DNA from 2 places in the Nocardioides sp. YJ-D4 genome. Region 1 is predicted to be linked to the other one. Evidence: predicted binding sites of a transcription regulator. Region 1 holds the regulator's gene; the other holds the start of a gene.
What was found. Region 1 encodes LexA, which represses DNA repair genes until DNA is damaged. Its sites were predicted from a motif close to TCGAACANNTGTTCGA; they were not measured.
Positions count from the first base shown of each region.

Region 2: a site for LexA is predicted at 3,965-3,980, ahead of ruvC (crossover junction endodeoxyribonuclease RuvC). Genes of this name have one in related genera too.

Region 1 is NZ_CM132932.1:2,283,333-2,290,945, reverse strand. It holds gene ACW14X_RS10870 (ATP-dependent DNA helicase) at 1-323, shown strand, start outside; gene ACW14X_RS10865 (MXAN_6640 family putative metalloprotease) at 381-1,937, opposite strand; gene ACW14X_RS10860 (alkaline phosphatase D family protein) at 2,012-3,682, opposite strand; gene lexA (transcriptional repressor LexA) at 3,769-4,536, opposite strand; gene ACW14X_RS10850 (LysM peptidoglycan-binding domain-containing protein) at 4,719-5,096, shown strand; gene ACW14X_RS10845 (hypothetical protein) at 5,210-6,106, opposite strand; gene nrdR (transcriptional regulator NrdR) at 6,505-7,005, shown strand; gene ACW14X_RS10835 (vitamin B12-dependent ribonucleotide reductase) at 7,170-7,613, shown strand, end outside.
Region 2 is NZ_CM132932.1:5,680,737-5,688,349, forward strand. It holds gene pgsA (phosphatidylinositol phosphate synthase) at 1-298, shown strand, start outside; gene ACW14X_RS27135 (inositol monophosphatase family protein) at 295-1,068, shown strand; gene pdxS (pyridoxal 5'-phosphate synthase lyase subunit PdxS) at 1,161-2,057, shown strand; gene pdxT (pyridoxal 5'-phosphate synthase glutaminase subunit PdxT) at 2,054-2,626, shown strand; gene ACW14X_RS27150 (YebC/PmpR family DNA-binding transcriptional regulator) at 2,734-3,501, shown strand; gene ACW14X_RS27155 (DUF6458 family protein) at 3,622-3,864, shown strand; gene ruvC (crossover junction endodeoxyribonuclease RuvC) at 4,061-4,543, shown strand; gene ruvA (Holliday junction branch migration protein RuvA) at 4,540-5,139, shown strand; gene ruvB (Holliday junction branch migration DNA helicase RuvB) at 5,146-6,228, shown strand; gene yajC (preprotein translocase subunit YajC) at 6,316-6,684, shown strand; gene secD (protein translocase subunit SecD) at 6,692-7,613, shown strand, end outside.

The DNA of each region.
Region 1 (7,613 bases):
AGCTCGTGATCATCGACCGGATCCCGTTCCCGCGGCCCGACGACCCGCTGATGTCAGCCCGGCAGCAGGCGGCGGACAAGGCCGGCGGCAACGGGTTCATGCAGGTCGCCGCCACCCATGCCGCGCTGCTGCTCGCCCAGGGTGCCGGCCGGCTGATCCGCACCACCACTGACCGTGGCGTGGTGGCCGTCCTGGACGCCCGCCTGGCCACCGCCCGCTACGGCGGATTCCTCAAGGCCAGCCTGCCGCCGATGTGGGCCACGACCGACCCCGACGTCGTACGGAAGGCCCTCAAGCGACTGTCGGAGATGGCCTCGTCCTGACCGAAAATCACGCCGAGTCGGCTCGTTGGAACGAGCCGACTCGGCGTGATCTGAGGGTCAGCGGTAGGTCTTCGCCCACCAGCGGTGGGTGGCCTTGTCGGGGGTCGCGATGCCGTGGCACGAGAACGCGGTGCCCTGGCCGCAGTTGAAGTTGCTGCTCGCGTTGGCGAAGGTGACCTCGACCTTGCGGATCCGCTTCGAGGAGAAGCCCTCGATGGTCTTGGTGGCGATGCCCTTGCTGTTGGGCTTGAGGTAGTAGACGCCGCGGGTGCCGTCGGTGCGGAAGATGCTCACCACGGCGCCGTTGGCGTTGGGCCGGGCCACGTCGACCTTGACCCGCAGCTTCCAGCCCTTGCCGACGTTCTTCGGGACGAGGCGCTGGGAGGCGTAGGTCAGGTGCTTGAGGGTGAACTGGCCGTCGACGGTCTGGCGCTTGGCGGGCAGCGCAGTGCGGCCGTCGTAGACCGGCGGGTAGTAGAACCGGCCTTCGCTGTAGGTCTTCGAGGGGGCCAGGTTGGCGGCGGCGAAGCGGATGTACTGCTGCTTCAGCGTGGTGCCACGAGCGGCGAGCGCCTGCCGGATGGCGGTGGTCGAGTAGGTCGACGGCGCTCGGTTCCAGATCGAGAGGACGACCTCCGGCAGGGTCCCGCGCTCCCTGGCGAAGCGCTCGGACAGGTAGCGGAAGAAGATCCAGTTGCCGTAGATACCGAGGTTGGAGGCGTAGGAGTTGTCCAGCGGCTTGCGCTGGTCCTCGAGCTGGCCGTAGCCCAGGTACTGGCGGTTGTCGTTGATGCTGTCGTAGACCTCGTCCTCGACCCAGGTCGCGGTCGACTCCATCATCCAACGGTCCTCGCCGGCGTCGTAGGCGAACTGGACCGCGTGGAAGTACTCGTGGGCGGCGGTCACCCGGAGGTTCTCGGTGGGTGTGTTGACCGTGCCGTACTCGCTGGTGGCGTAGTCGTTGTCCATGACGCAGTACGCCGTCGCGGCGGTCTTGGAGACCTTGGTCTCCGGCGCGCAGTAGCCGTAGTAGCCCTCGTCGTAGAGGTTCTCCAGGTAGATGTCGACCTTGCCCGGGGTGACCGACTTGTCGGCTGCGGGCTTGCGGTAGCCCGCCTGCACGTAGAGGTTGTGGACCTTCGTGACCACGTCGCGGACCTGGTTCGCGTACGTCGACGAGGCGCGGTCGCCGCCCTTGCCCGGCGTGTAGTGGACGCAGACCGCGTCGCTGCAGGTTTGGGTAGCGGTGCGCGGGCGGGCGAGCAGCTCACGCGCAGCCGCCTTGTTGGAGCCGTCCAGGGCGTCCTTGGCGTTCCACAGGTCGGTCAGCGCGATGGTCGCGTCGGGCCGGCCGGCGACGTGCCGCCCGGGCACGACCTGGCGGGCGCCGCGTACCGACTGGTTGCGCTTGACCTTCTTGGCCGCGGCGAGCGCCTCCCGGGCCGCCTTCTCCGTCACCGGCTGCTCGGCGCTTGTGTCACCGCCGGTCTTCACCGAGGTCGCCGGCGTCGAACCGGTTGCGGGCATGGTGGCGACGAATGTCGCGACGACCATGCCTGCGATCAGGACGAGGGATCGTTGTTTGCGGTTGATCCGGCGGGCAATGTTTCGCATGAGATACCAGACGTTCGGGAAGGCAGACCTGGGCAGTCTAAGCGCACGGCGCCGCTGTGTCCGGGGGACACGGCCTAGACGGGCTCCGTGACGTGATGGAGCCTGTTGCTTCCGGTTGCGGTGGCGTACGACCTGGTCCAGGTGGCGGCGGTGTTGGAGTCCTTGCGCTCGCCGATGACGTACCAGTCCATCTGAGCCCGGTTGCGGGTCACGTCGAGGACGGAGAAGCCGTGGTCGTCGAAGTTGAGGTAGCGGACGTGGCGGTTGGCGGTCCTGATGATGTTCTCGACCGTGAGGCTGACCGTGCGGCGCGGTGCACCGAGGATGTCCTTGAGGTTGTTCGAGGTCACCGAGGTGGCCACGAACTCGACCCCGGCGGTCCTGCCGAGCGGGTAGACGGCGGAGTCGTACGGCAGGTCGCAGGCCCACGCCGAGTGGATGTCGCCGGTGACGAAGACGGTGTCGGTGATCGCGTTGTTGCGGATGTGCTCGAAGAGCTCGGTGCGGTCGGCGGTGTAGCCGTCCCACTGGTCCACGTTGTAGGCGATGCCGTTGTCGGGCAGCAGGCCGGTGACGTCGTTGACCGGGCTGATGAGGCTCTTCGGGAGCGCGCCGAACGTGACCGGCGCGATCATCACCGGGTTGCCGACGATCTTCCACTGGGCATCGGTGAGCAGGCCGTCCTTGAGCCAGGCAAGCTGCTCGTCGCCGGTGATGGTGCGGTCGGGGTCGTCGACGCCGGCGAGGTCGGTGCGGGCGACCTGCTGGGAGCGGTAGGAGCGCAGGTCGAGCATGCTCAGCTCGAGCAGGTTGCCGAAGCGCAGCCGCCGGTAGATGCGGTCGTGGAGGTGGCCGTCGGTCTCCACCGTGGCCGTGCCGTCGACGCGCAGCGGCATCCACTCGTCATAGGCCTGGTTGGCGTTGGTCTTGCGGTCGATCCAGTCGTACTCGCCGGGCTCGTTGTTCTCGGCGCCCAGCAGCCAGGCGTCGTTGGCCGACTCGTGGTCGTCCCAGGTGACGATCCAGGGAAGCCGGGCGTGGGCGGCGGCGAGGTCGGCGTCGCGCTTGTACTGCGCGTGCCGGATCCGGTAGTCGGCCAGCGTGTGCATCTCGTGGGCCGGCTCGTGCGGCCGGACGTCCTCGTTGGTCATGCCGTAGCCGTACTCGCCGGGCGCGTACTCGTAGAGGTAGTCGCCCAGGTGGAGGATCGCGTGCAGGTCGTCGCGGGCGGCCAGGTGGCGGTAGGACGCGAACCAGCCTGCCTGCAGGTTGGAGCAGGAGACCACCCCGAAACGTACGTTCTCCGGGGTTGCGTCCGCGGCCGGAGCGGTGCGGGTGCGGCCGACCCGGCTGGTCTGGCCGTTGTAGGTGAAGCGGTAGAAGTACCAGCTCTCCGGGGCCAGGCCGGAGACGTCGAGCTTCACGGTGTGGTCGCGGTCGGGGCCCGTCTGCTGGGATCCCTTCGCGGTGACGCGGCCGAAGTCGGCGGTGGGTGACACCTCCCAGCGGACCAGGACCTCCTCACCCTGCCCGGACCCCGGGGTCGCGTCCGCGGTCGGCGTGACCCGGGTCCAGATGACCACGCGGTCCGGGAGCGGGTCACCGGAGGCGACACCGTGCTGGAAGTGGTTGAGCGTGCTGCCCGCGGCCTCGGCGGGCTCGGGAAGAGCGATGGCTCCGGCCCCTGCGGCGGTCGCCAGCCCGGCGGCGATGAGGGTCCGGCGGTCGATCTGCGTCTGGGTCACGCTGTATGGAACGACGCAGCCGCCGGCCCTGTCATGGGCCGGCGGCTGGATTTCACGCAGTGTTCCCCGACTGGTTCCGGGAGGGCTCAGAGGCTTCGCAGAACCGCCGTCACCTTGCCGAGGATGGTCGCGTGGGTGCCGTCGATCGGCTCGTACGCCGCGTTGTGCGGCAGCAGCCAGACCTTGCCGTCCTTGCGGGAGAGCGTCTTGACCGTGGCCTCGCCGTCGATCAGCGCGGCCACGATCTCGCCGTTCTCGGCGGTCGGCTGCTGGCGCACGACCACGAAGTCGCCGTCGCAGATCGCCGCGTCGACCATCGAGTCACCGGAGACCGAGAGCAGGAAGAGGTCGCCGTTGCCGACCAGCTGCTTGGGCAGCGGGAAGACGTCCTCGATGCTCTGCTGGCTCGAGGTCTCCTCGGCCAGGATCGGGCCACCGGCCGCGATCCGCCCGACCAGGGGGACCATGGCGGCGTCGGGGTTGGGGTTGATGTCGGCCTCGGCGGTGATCGTCGACTCGGGCTCCTCGCCGGACATGGCCTTGCGGTGGGCCATCACCTCCGGGAGGAAGACCTCGAGAGCGCGCGGTCGCTTCGGGTCCTTGCGGATCAGACCACGCTGCTCGAGCGCACGGAGCTGGTGGGCGACGCTGCTGGTGCTGGTCAGCCCGACCGCGGCCCCGATCTCGCGCATGCTGGGCGGGTAGCCGCGCTGCTCGATGCTGTCGCGCAGGTGAGCGAGGATGCGCTGCTGACGCGGCGTGAGCCCGGTCGCGTCCGGCGGCCCGTCGGGCAGCTCGCGGACGCGGCTCTTCTTCGAACCGCCTGATCCGGTGCCTGTCTTCTGCGTGGTCATGTCATCACATTAGTCCCTCTGGCACCACGACATCAAACATTTGTTCGACCTCGCGGGCGGCGCGTGTCGGCGTTCGAAAATTCTTGGGGTCGCTACTTGCGTTGTTCGAACACGTGATCTACCTTCGAACATGTGCTCGATCGAACACGTGATCGAGAGACTTGTGATCAGGAGGCCGTGAGATGAGTGCAACCGTCTATGTGCTGCCCGTAGCCGAGCCGCCGCGTCCGGCGCCGGAGGTGCGTCGCTCGACCGTGCGGCTCACGCGTCGCGGCCGAGTCGTCGTGTTCGCATTCGCGCTCGTCGTGCTCTTCGGGATCGCGCTGATCGGGGCGCGGGTGGCGTTCGCGGTGGAGAACGGTGCCGACAAAAGCCCCTCCACCTCCGCCCACACGATGGTCGTCGGCGATGGCGACACGCTCTGGGACATTTCCTCGAAGGCCGTCGCCGGCACCGACTCCTCGATTCGGGAGATGGAGCAGAGGATCAAGGAGCTCAACGGTCTCGAGTCCTCGATGCTCGTGTCCGGACAGACGCTGATCGTTCCGACCGCGCCGTAGGCGGCGCCGCATAGATGTCCGGCTGCTCCTTCGACCCTGGCGGCCGGCTACCGGGGAAAAGTGAGAGTGCTGCAGACGATGGGAAGCGTCTGCAGCACTCTCGCTGTGTCGGGTCAGTGGCGCCCGCGGTAGGGGCTGTCCGGCTCGGCAGGCGGCCACTGCTTGTTGCGTGTGCTGTGTCGCGGCGGCCACTCGTCGTCCGGCTCGGCCGTCGGTTCCTGGGGCTGGCGCTGGGTGGGCATCGCCTGGGTCGCGGCGGGGTCCTGGGTCAGGCGAGCCCGCGAGCCGGTCTGGCCGTAGCCGGTCGGGGTCTGGTAGGCGCCCGACTGATACTGAGGGGAGCCGGCCTGCTGGGTGGGGTAGCTGTCCGTGCCGTATCCCTGCGAGCCGTACCCCGAAGTGCTCTGCGGCGTCGACGTCGGTGTCGGCGGGCTGGAGTAGTAGGGCTGCGGGGCGGGCGGCGGGCTGGTCGGCGGCTGGTAGGACGGTGCACCGTAGGCGGCCCGGCTGCCGGTGTTGCCGTAGACCTGGTCGCTGCTGGGGTAGCCGTAGGGCGACTGGGAGCCGGTGTCGGTGTAGGCCGAGCGGTTGCTGGTGTCGCCGTAGGGCGGCTGGCTCCCGGTGTCGGAGCTGTGCCGGCCGTACGAACCGGTGTCGTCGTAGCCGTAGGAGCCGGTGCCGTAGTAGTCCTGCTCCGGGTAGGCCTGCTCAGGGTAGGCCTGGTCGGAGTAGGCCGGGGCCGAGTAGTCCTGCTCCTCGACGTAGGCGTTGGAGTGGCTACCGGCGTAGTCGTCGGCGGGTGGCGTGGTGGGGGAGCCGGAGAAGGCCCGCCAGGCCTTCCCGGCGAAGGTGAAGGTCAGGAAGAGGCAGGCGACTGCAACGACCGCCGCGATGGCGAGCTTCGCCCAGGCGCCGGAATCGCCTCCCCGTGCGTCGGCCCCGAAACCGACGGCGACCCACACGAGCACTCCCCAGATGACGAGGAAGGCCAGTGTCGCGATCGCAGGCAAGATGAAAGGTGGCCGGGGACCGCTTCTGGGGCGCGTGCCTCTCCGCGACCCGACGCGATTTCCTCCGGAGATGTTTGTCACGGGGGTCATTCTTACTCATCCAGGCCAGTCCGTCGCCGCTGAACCGGAATCTTTCGGTGTTTGACCGGCGACACGCCGGACACGCGGGTAAACACGGCGCTCGCTTGCATCGTCGTGGGGGCGGGCGTACGGTTACCACTACATCTAGTAGTTACACCGCTGTAGTTATCCACATCTAGTTCACATGAACAGGCGGATGGCCCACAGCGATGGGGGTGTTGTTCCACAGGGACTCACGCTCATATCCACAGGTTCCACAGGCTCGGGCCGCCAATGAGACGGCCTGGATCCACAGGTCTCACGAGAGGGGCTCGACCGTGCACTGTCCGTTCTGCCGACACAGCGACACCAAGGTGCTCGACTCCCGCGTGGCCGAGGACGGTGGCCAGATCAGGCGCCGCCGGGTCTGCCAGGAATGTGGGAAGCGGTTCACGACCGTCGAGCAGATGCAGCTGATGGTGGCCAAGCGCTCCGGCGCAGCGGAGCCGTTCAGCCGCGACAAGGCGGTGCACGGCGTACGCAAGGCGTGCAAGGGCAGGCCGGTCACCGAGGACCAGCTCGCCTGCCTCGGCCAGGAGGTCGAGCAGGCGCTGCGCAGCCAGGGGCTGGCCGAGGTTCCCAGCAACGAGGTGGGGCTGGCGATCCTCGCGCCGCTGCGGGAGCTCGACGAGGTGGCCTACCTGCGCTTCGCGAGCGTCTACCGGGCCTTCGGCTCGGTGGAGGACTTCGAGCGTGAGATCCAGATGCTGCGTACGGAACGGGAAGTCCAGGACTTCGAGGCAGAACATCCGGTCGAGGCCCCGGTGGGCTCCGACTAGGTCCCACGGGACACACAGACCGGCCCGGGCAGGCCGTGGGGAAGCGACCTGCTCGGGCCAATCAACGGCACAGCCAGCGGAAACAGATAGAACAGAGCAAGGACTCCACCATCAGCACCGACCAGCAGTACGGCACAGCGATCGATGACAACAGGGGGAACGAAATGACAGACACGGCAGCAGAGGCACAGGCATCGGCGAAGGCAGGCGCCGGGCTGAAGATCGAGCGGATCTTCAGCACCGAGGGCGTCCACCCCTACGACGAGATCACCTGGGAGCGGCGCGACGTCGTCCAGAAGAACTGGAAGACCGGCGAGACCGTCTTCGAGCAGACCGGAGTGGAGTTCCCCGACTTCTGGTCGATCAACGCCTCGACGATCGTGACGACCAAGTACTTCCGCGGCGCGCTCGGCACCGAGAAGCGTGAGCAGAGCCTGAAGCAGCTGATCGACCGGGTCGTGAACACCTACGTCGCCTCCGGCAAGGAGAACGGCTACTTCGCCTCCGACGCCGACGCCGACCTCTTCGGTCGCGAGCTCACCTGGCTGCTGGTCAACCAGCACTTCGCCTTCAACTCGCCGGTCTGGTTCAACGTCGGCACCGAGTCC
Region 2 (7,613 bases), 2.7 Mb from region 1:
CCCGGGCGACTCCGACCTCTACCTCGCGCTGACCCTGTGGTGCGTCGTGATGGGCGCGGTCACCTCCTACGCCCGCGCCCGCGCCGAGTCCCTGGGGTTCACCGCCAACGTCGGCATCGCCGAGCGCGCCGACCGGCTGGTTCTGGTCCTGGTCATGACCGGCTTCGCCGGCATCTTCTCCCTCGACCTGCTGATCTACATCGCGCTGTGGATCCTCGCCGTCGCCTCGACCGTCACCGTCGGCCAGCGCGTCTGGACCGTCCGCAAGCAGGCCCTCGCCGAGGAGGCGGCGTCATGACCGCGCCGACCGAGGCAGACGTACGCCTGGCCGCGGAGCTCGTCCGCGGCGCCGGCTCGCTCGCCGCGAAGATGCGGATCGAGGGCATCGGCGACTCGATCGAGACCAAGACCTCGGTCTCCGACCTGGTCACCGCCGCCGACAAAACCGCCGAGAAGGCGATCGTCGAACGCCTGACGGCCGAGCACCCGGGTGACGGCATCCTCGGCGAGGAGGGCTCGGCCCGCGAGTCGACCACCGGCCGGGTGTGGACCATCGACCCGGTCGACGGCACCTACAACTTCGTACGCGGACTCGACTGGTGGTGCTCGGCGCTGGCGCTGACCGACGGCGACGGCATCGTCCTGGGTGCGATCTACTCGCCCACCGAGGACGCGGTCTACGTCGGCGGCCCCGAGCTGCCCACGACCCGCAACGGCGTCCGGATCGACGCGATGCCGGATACGCCGCTCGCGCTCGCCTGCCTCACCACCTACCTCCACCCCTCGAAGCTGAAGCATCCGGTCGGCGAGGCGTACGTCCGCGTCGCCAGCCAGGCCGCCTCCATCCGGATCCTCGGCTCCGGCTCGATGGACCTCACCGCCATCGCCCAGGGAAAGCTCCACCTCTTCTGTCAGCACTCCGTCCCCGACTGGGACCGCCTTCCCGGCGCCGCCCTCGTCCTGGGCGCCGGCGGAGCCACGACCCAGGTGGAGGCCGGTGGTGTCACCTGGTCGCTTGCCGGCACCCCCACCGCGGTGGCCGAGGCCGCCGAGGCGTTGACCGGGTAGCAGTCCACTTGGAGCAGTCCACTTTGGGAACAGTGGCCTGACCAGGCCTTTCCGAGGGTGGCGTACGTCTGTTCCCGACCTACGATCGCCCCATGGCAACAAGCATGAACGAGACGGGAACCTCGCGAGTCAAGCGCGGGATGGCGGAGATGCTCAAGGGCGGCGTGATCATGGACGTGGTCACCGCCGAGCAGGCGAAGATCGCCGAGGACGCCGGGGCGGTGGCGGTGATGGCGCTCGAGCGCGTCCCCGCCGACATCCGCGCCCAGGGCGGCGTGAGCCGCATGTCCGACCCCGACATGATCGACGGCATCATCGAGGCCGTCTCCATCCCGGTCATGGCCAAGGCCCGGATCGGCCACTTCGCCGAGGCCCAGGTGCTCCAGAGCCTCGGGGTGGACTACATCGACGAGTCCGAGGTGCTGACCCCGGCCGACTACGAGAACCACATCGACAAGTGGGCCTTCACCGTGCCGTTCGTGTGCGGCGCGACCAACCTCGGCGAGGCCCTGCGCCGCATCACCGAGGGTGCGGCGATGATCCGCTCCAAGGGCGAGGCCGGCACCGGTGACGTGTCCAACGCGGTCACCCACATGCGTACGATCCGCCGCGAGATCCGCCGCCTCGGCGCCCTCGCCGAGGACGAGCTCTACGTGGCCGCCAAGGAGCTCCAGGCTCCCTACGAGCTGGTCAAGGAGGTCGCCGAGAACGGCAAGCTCCCGGTCGTCCTGTTCACCGCCGGTGGCATCGCGACCCCGGCCGACGCCGCGATGATGATGCAGCTCGGCGCCGAGGGCGTCTTCGTCGGCTCCGGCATCTTCAAGTCCGGCAACCCGGTCCAGCGCGCCGAGGCGATCGTCAAGGCGACCACCTTCCACGACGACCCCGACGTCGTCGCCAAGGTCTCCCGCGGCCTCGGCGAGGCCATGGTCGGCATCAACGTCGACGAGCCGGCCAGGTCGATCCAGTTCGCGGAGCGCGGCTGGTGACCACCCTCGGCGTACTCGCCCTCCAGGGCGACGTCCGCGAGCACCTCGCCGCCCTCGACCGCCTGGGGGTGAAGGGAACGTCCGTACGCCGCCGGGAGGAGCTCGACGCGTGCGACGCGCTCGTCATCCCCGGCGGTGAGTCGACGGCGATGTGGCGCCTGGCGCGTACGTTCGACCTGCTCGACCCGCTCCGCGAGCGGGTCCGGGGCGGGATGCCGGCGCTCGGCACCTGCGCCGGGATGGTGCTCCTGGCCGACCGGCTGCTCGACGCGGCCCAGGGCCAGGAGACCATCGGCGGGCTCGACATCACGGTCCGGCGCAACGCCTTCGGGCGGCAGACGGAGTCGTTCGAGACTGACCTGGAGGTCACCGGGCTGGACGAGACGGTCCACGCCGTCTTCATCCGAGCGCCCTGGGTCGAGGAGATCGGCCCAGGTGTCGAGGTGCTGGCGAGCGTGGGGGAGCACCCCGTCGCCGTACGTCAGAACCAGCTCATGGCGACCTCGTTCCACCCCGAGGTCAATGCCGACGACCGGCTGCACCAGCTCTTCGTCGACACCTGCTGCTGACGGTGACGTACCGCACGTAGTTAAGATGGGGGCATGCTGCCCTGTGTTGACTCCGGAGGCGGCTCGACAAGCATCAGCGACGACGCGGGGCAAAGGACGGTTTCCAGATGAGCGGCCACTCCAAGTGGGCAACGACGAAGCACAAGAAGGCGGCGATCGACGCCAAGCGCGGCAAGCTCTTCGCCAAGCTCATCAAGACGATCGAGATCGCAGCCAAGACCGGCGGTCCCGACCCGTCGGGCAACCCGACCCTCTATGACGCCATCCAGAAGGCCAAGAAGCAGTCGGTCCCCAACGACAACATCGACCGCGCGGTCAAGCGCGGCGGTGGACTCGACGGCGGCGGGGTCAGCTACGACACGATCATGTACGAGGTCTACGGCCCCCAGGGCGTCGCGCTCCTCATCGAGTGTCTGACCGACAACCGCAACCGGGCGGCCATGGAGGTGCGCACCGCGGTCACCCGCAACGGCGGCACCATGGCCGACCCCGGCTCGGTGAGTCGCCTCTTCGACCGCAAGGGCGTCGTCGTCGTGGCCAAGGCGCAGGAGGGCAAGGAGATCTCCGAGGACGACCTCCTCGAGGCCACCCTCGACGCCGGTGCCGAGGACGTCAACGACCTCGGTGAGTCCTTCGAGATCGTCTCCGACCCGTCCGACGTCGTCGCGGTCCGCACCGCGCTGCAGGACGCCGGCATCGACTACGACTCCGCCGAGGTCCAGTTCGTCGCGAGCATGGACATCCCGGTCGCCGACGCCTCGTCCGCCGAGAAGGTCTTCAAGCTCATCGACGCCGTCGACGACCTCGACGACGTCCAGAACGTCTTCTCCAACGCCGACGTTCCCGATGAGGTCATGGAGACCGTCGACGCCTGACCTGCGGCGCCGAGCGCGCTGTCGTCCCCTTACGTACCGGCTCATGCCCGGGGTGGATGCCGGGTACCCGGAAGGTCGCGAACCGCCACCAGGGCGCGTTCCCGCTGGAAGGAGGACACGATGGGATACGGCGTAGGAGCGATTCTGCTCGTGGTCGGGCTGGTCCTGGCGCTGGCTGTGCACGTCTCGGTCAGCGGGGTCGATCTGACGATGATCGGCTGGATCCTGGCCGCCGTCGGAGCGTTGGTGCTGATCCTGACCGCTGTGACGCTGAACACCGGCGGTCGCTCACGCACGGTCGCGAGGCGGAGGCATGCGGACGGTACGGAGACCGTCGAGGAGCGGCGGACCGACAGCCTGTGAGCGCAGGAGGCCTCTACAGCGACTGGTGACCTCCGAGGCGCGTTGCGTCATCCTGAATGAGGGTGTCGTAGCGCCGGAGGCAGCGGCCGGCAGGTAGTCTACGAACAGACGTTCGACACCCGGCCGGCCCGGTCGTAGTGGAAGAGGTGCTTCAGTGCGCGTGCTTGGGATCGACCCCGGCCTGACCCGGTGCGGGATGGGCGTGGTCGACGGCTCGCTCGGCAGGCCGCTGTCGATGGTGGACGTCGGCGTGATCCGTACGTCCTCCGATCTCCCCGTCTGGGAGCGGCTGGTGACCATCGAGAAGGGGATCGACGCCTGGATCGAGGAGCACCGGCCCGACGCGGTCGCGATCGAGCGGATCTTCGCGCGGTCCAACGTCTCCACGATCATGGGTACGGCCCAGGCCAGCGGCCTGGCGATGGTCTGCGCCGCGCGGCGCGGTCTCCCGGTCGCCCTGCACACGCCCTCGGAGGTCAAGGCCGCCGTCTCGGGCAACGGCCGCGCCGACAAGGCTCAGGTGACCGCCATGGTGACCCGCATCCTGCGGCTCTCGACCCCGCCCAAGCCCGCCGATGCCGCCGACGCGCTGGCGCTGGCCATCACCCACCAGTGGCGCGGAGGCGCCCAGAACCGCATCGAGGCCGCGCTCGCCGCGGCCGGAAGGACAAAGAAGTGATCGCGTCCGTACGCGGCAAGGTCGCCGCCGTCAGTCTCTCCACCGCCGTCGTCGAGGTCGGCGGGATCGGCATCGAGCTGCTCTGCACGCCCAACACGCTGGCCACGCTCCGCACCGGCGAGGAGGCGCACCTGCCGACCAGCCTGGTCGTGCGCGAGGACTCGCTGACCCTCTTCGGCTTCACCGACACAGACGAGCGCACGCTCTTCGAGCTTCTCCAGACCGCCTCCGGTGTCGGCCCGAAGCTCGCCCAGGCGATGCTCGCCGTCCTCTCGCCCGACGGCATCCGCCTGGCCATCGCGGGCGAGGACGCCAAGACCCTCACCAAGGTCCCCGGCATCGGGCAGAAGGGTGCCCAGCGGATCATCCTGGAGCTCAAGGACAGGATCGGCGCCCCGACCGGCACCGCCTCGGCCCCTGCGCGCGCCGCCGCAGCGGCGCCGTGGCGCGACCAGGTCACCGAGGCCCTCGTCGGCCTGGGCTACAACGCCCGGGACGCCGACAAGGCGGTGACCGCGATCGAGCCCGAAGCCGGCGACCAGGCCAACATCTCGTTGCTGCTCCGGGCAGCTCTACGCACCCTTTCGAAGGCATAGGAACCCATGCACGAGGACGACCTGGACCGAGCCGAGGAGGACTACTTCTCCTCGCTCACCATCGCCGAGGCCGACGGTGACGACCGGGCCGTCGAGGCCGCGCTGCGCCCGAAGACCCTCGACGAGCTGATCGGCCAGCAACGCGTCCGCGAGCAGCTCGGCCTCGTCCTGGAGGCGGCGCGACAGCGTGAGCGGGCCCCCGACCACGTACTCCTGTCCGGGCCGCCAGGCCTCGGCAAGACCACCCTCGCGATGATCATCGCGGCCGAGATGTCGGCGCCGCTTCGGATCACGAGCGGTCCGGCGATCACCCATGCCGGCGACCTGGCCGCGATCCTGAGCGGGCTCAACGAGGGCGAGGTGCTCTTCGTCGACGAGATCCACCGGATGAGCCGACCCGCCGAGGAGATGCTCTACCTGGCGATGGAGGACTTCAGGGTCGACGTGGTCATCGGCAAGGGCCCGGGCGCGACCGCGATCCCGATCGACCTGCCGCCGTTCACGCTCGTCGGAGCGACCACGCGCGCCGGCCTCCTTCCCGGCCCGCTCCGGGACAGGTTCGGCTTCACCGGGCATCTCGAGCTCTACGACCCGGCCGACCTCGAGCTGATCGTGCGCCGCTCCGCGGGGCTGCTCGACGTCACCCTCAAGGACGACGGAGCCGCCGAGATCGCCGGCCGTTCCCGAGGCACCCCACGGATCGCCAATCGGCTGCTGCGCCGCGTACGCGACTATGCCCAGGTCAAGGCCGACGGCACGGTGACCCAGCAGATCGCCGAGAAGGCGCTCGATCTCTACGAGGTCGACCCGCTCGGCCTGGACCGCCTCGACCTGGCCGTGCTCGACGCCCTGTGCCGGAGGTTCGGCGGCGGCCCGGTGGGCATCTCCACCCTCGCCGTCGCGGTGGGGGAGGAGCGCGAGACGGTCGAGGAGGTGGCCGAGCCGTTCCTGGTGCGTACCGGCTTCCTGGCACGTACGCCGCGGGGCCGGGTCGCGACCCCGGCAGCATGGGAGCACCTCGGCCTGCCGGTGCCGGCCAACGCCGAGGCTGCGGCCTGGTCCAAGGAAACGCTCTGGGATGAGGCCTGATTCACAGTCTCAACCAGGTGCCTGGTTAGACTTGCACGTCGCCGTGCGCCTGCCGGTGACCACTCAGACTGTCGGAGCCGAACCCCCGTGGAATTCCTTCCTTTTATCGTCATCATCGTCCTGTTCTACTTCCTGTTGATCAGGCCGCAGCAGAAGCGTGCGAAGCAGGCTCGTGAGCTCCAGCTCAACCTCCAGCCGGGTGACCGGGTGATGCTGACCGCCGGGCTCTTCGGCACGGTGACGGAGGTCGAGGAGACCACGACGAACATCAAGGTCGAGATCGCCGACGGCGTCGTCATCCAGGTCGTGCGCCAGGCCGTGGCCCAGAAGGTCACCGAGGCGCCTGCGGAGGAGTCCGACGAGGAGACCGGCGAGGAGCGCGAGGTCGAGGCTCCGGCCGACGAGACCTCCGCCGACGCCGAGAACGTCATCGTGGACCTCGACAAGAAGGACTGACCAACACATGGCACGCAAGACAGCGCGCCCCGGCCGGACACTCGCACTGCTCTTCTTGGCCATTGCGATCATGTTCGGCGGCATCGCGTTCGCCGGCACCTGGAAGCCCGAGCTGGGCCTCGACCTGCGCGGCGGCACCGAGATCTCGATGACCGCGGAGAACTCCGAGGGCGGATCGGTCCCGAAGGAGAGCCTCGACGAGGCCAAGGCGATCATCGACCAGCGCGTCAACGGCTCCGGCATCACCGGCGGCCGGGTGACCACCGAGGGCAACGACGTCATCAAGGTCTCCATCCCCGGCACCGGCAAGGTGCAGCAGGAGACCGCCGAGCGCGTCCGCCAGACCGCGAAGCTCCGCTTCCGCCTGGTCGCCTGCAGCCCGCAGAAGACCTGTGGTGCCGCGGACCCCAGCGGCTCGATGGTCGAGGACCCCTCGGCCGGCACCGTGCCGGGCACCTCGCCGCGCGCGGCGTTCGGTGGCGAGACCGCCAGCGCCTCCGAGAAGGCGACCGCCTCGGACAAGGCTTCCGAGAAGGCCTCCGAGAGCGCCGACCCGAGCGCCAGCCCCTCGGCGGGCGCCAAGCCGGAGACGCCGAACGAGAACGAGGTCGTCAAGGTCGACGACGCGGTCAAGTTCATGCGCACCGTGCCGCAGGAGTGGGCGACCGCCTACAACTCCTTCACCTGCCCCGCCCCGGGCGCCGATCCGGTCGAGGACATCCCCGGAAAGCCGCTGCTGACCTGTGACGAGGACGGCGTCCCCTACCTGCTGACGCCTGCCGTCATCGAGGGCACCGAGATCAGCGAGGCCTCCTACGGCATCCCGCAGCAGCAGGCCAACTACGTGGTGACCCTGGACTTCAAGTCCGAGGGCAACAAGGTCTTCGCCGACACCACCGGCGCCATCGCCGGCACCGGTGAGCAGTTCG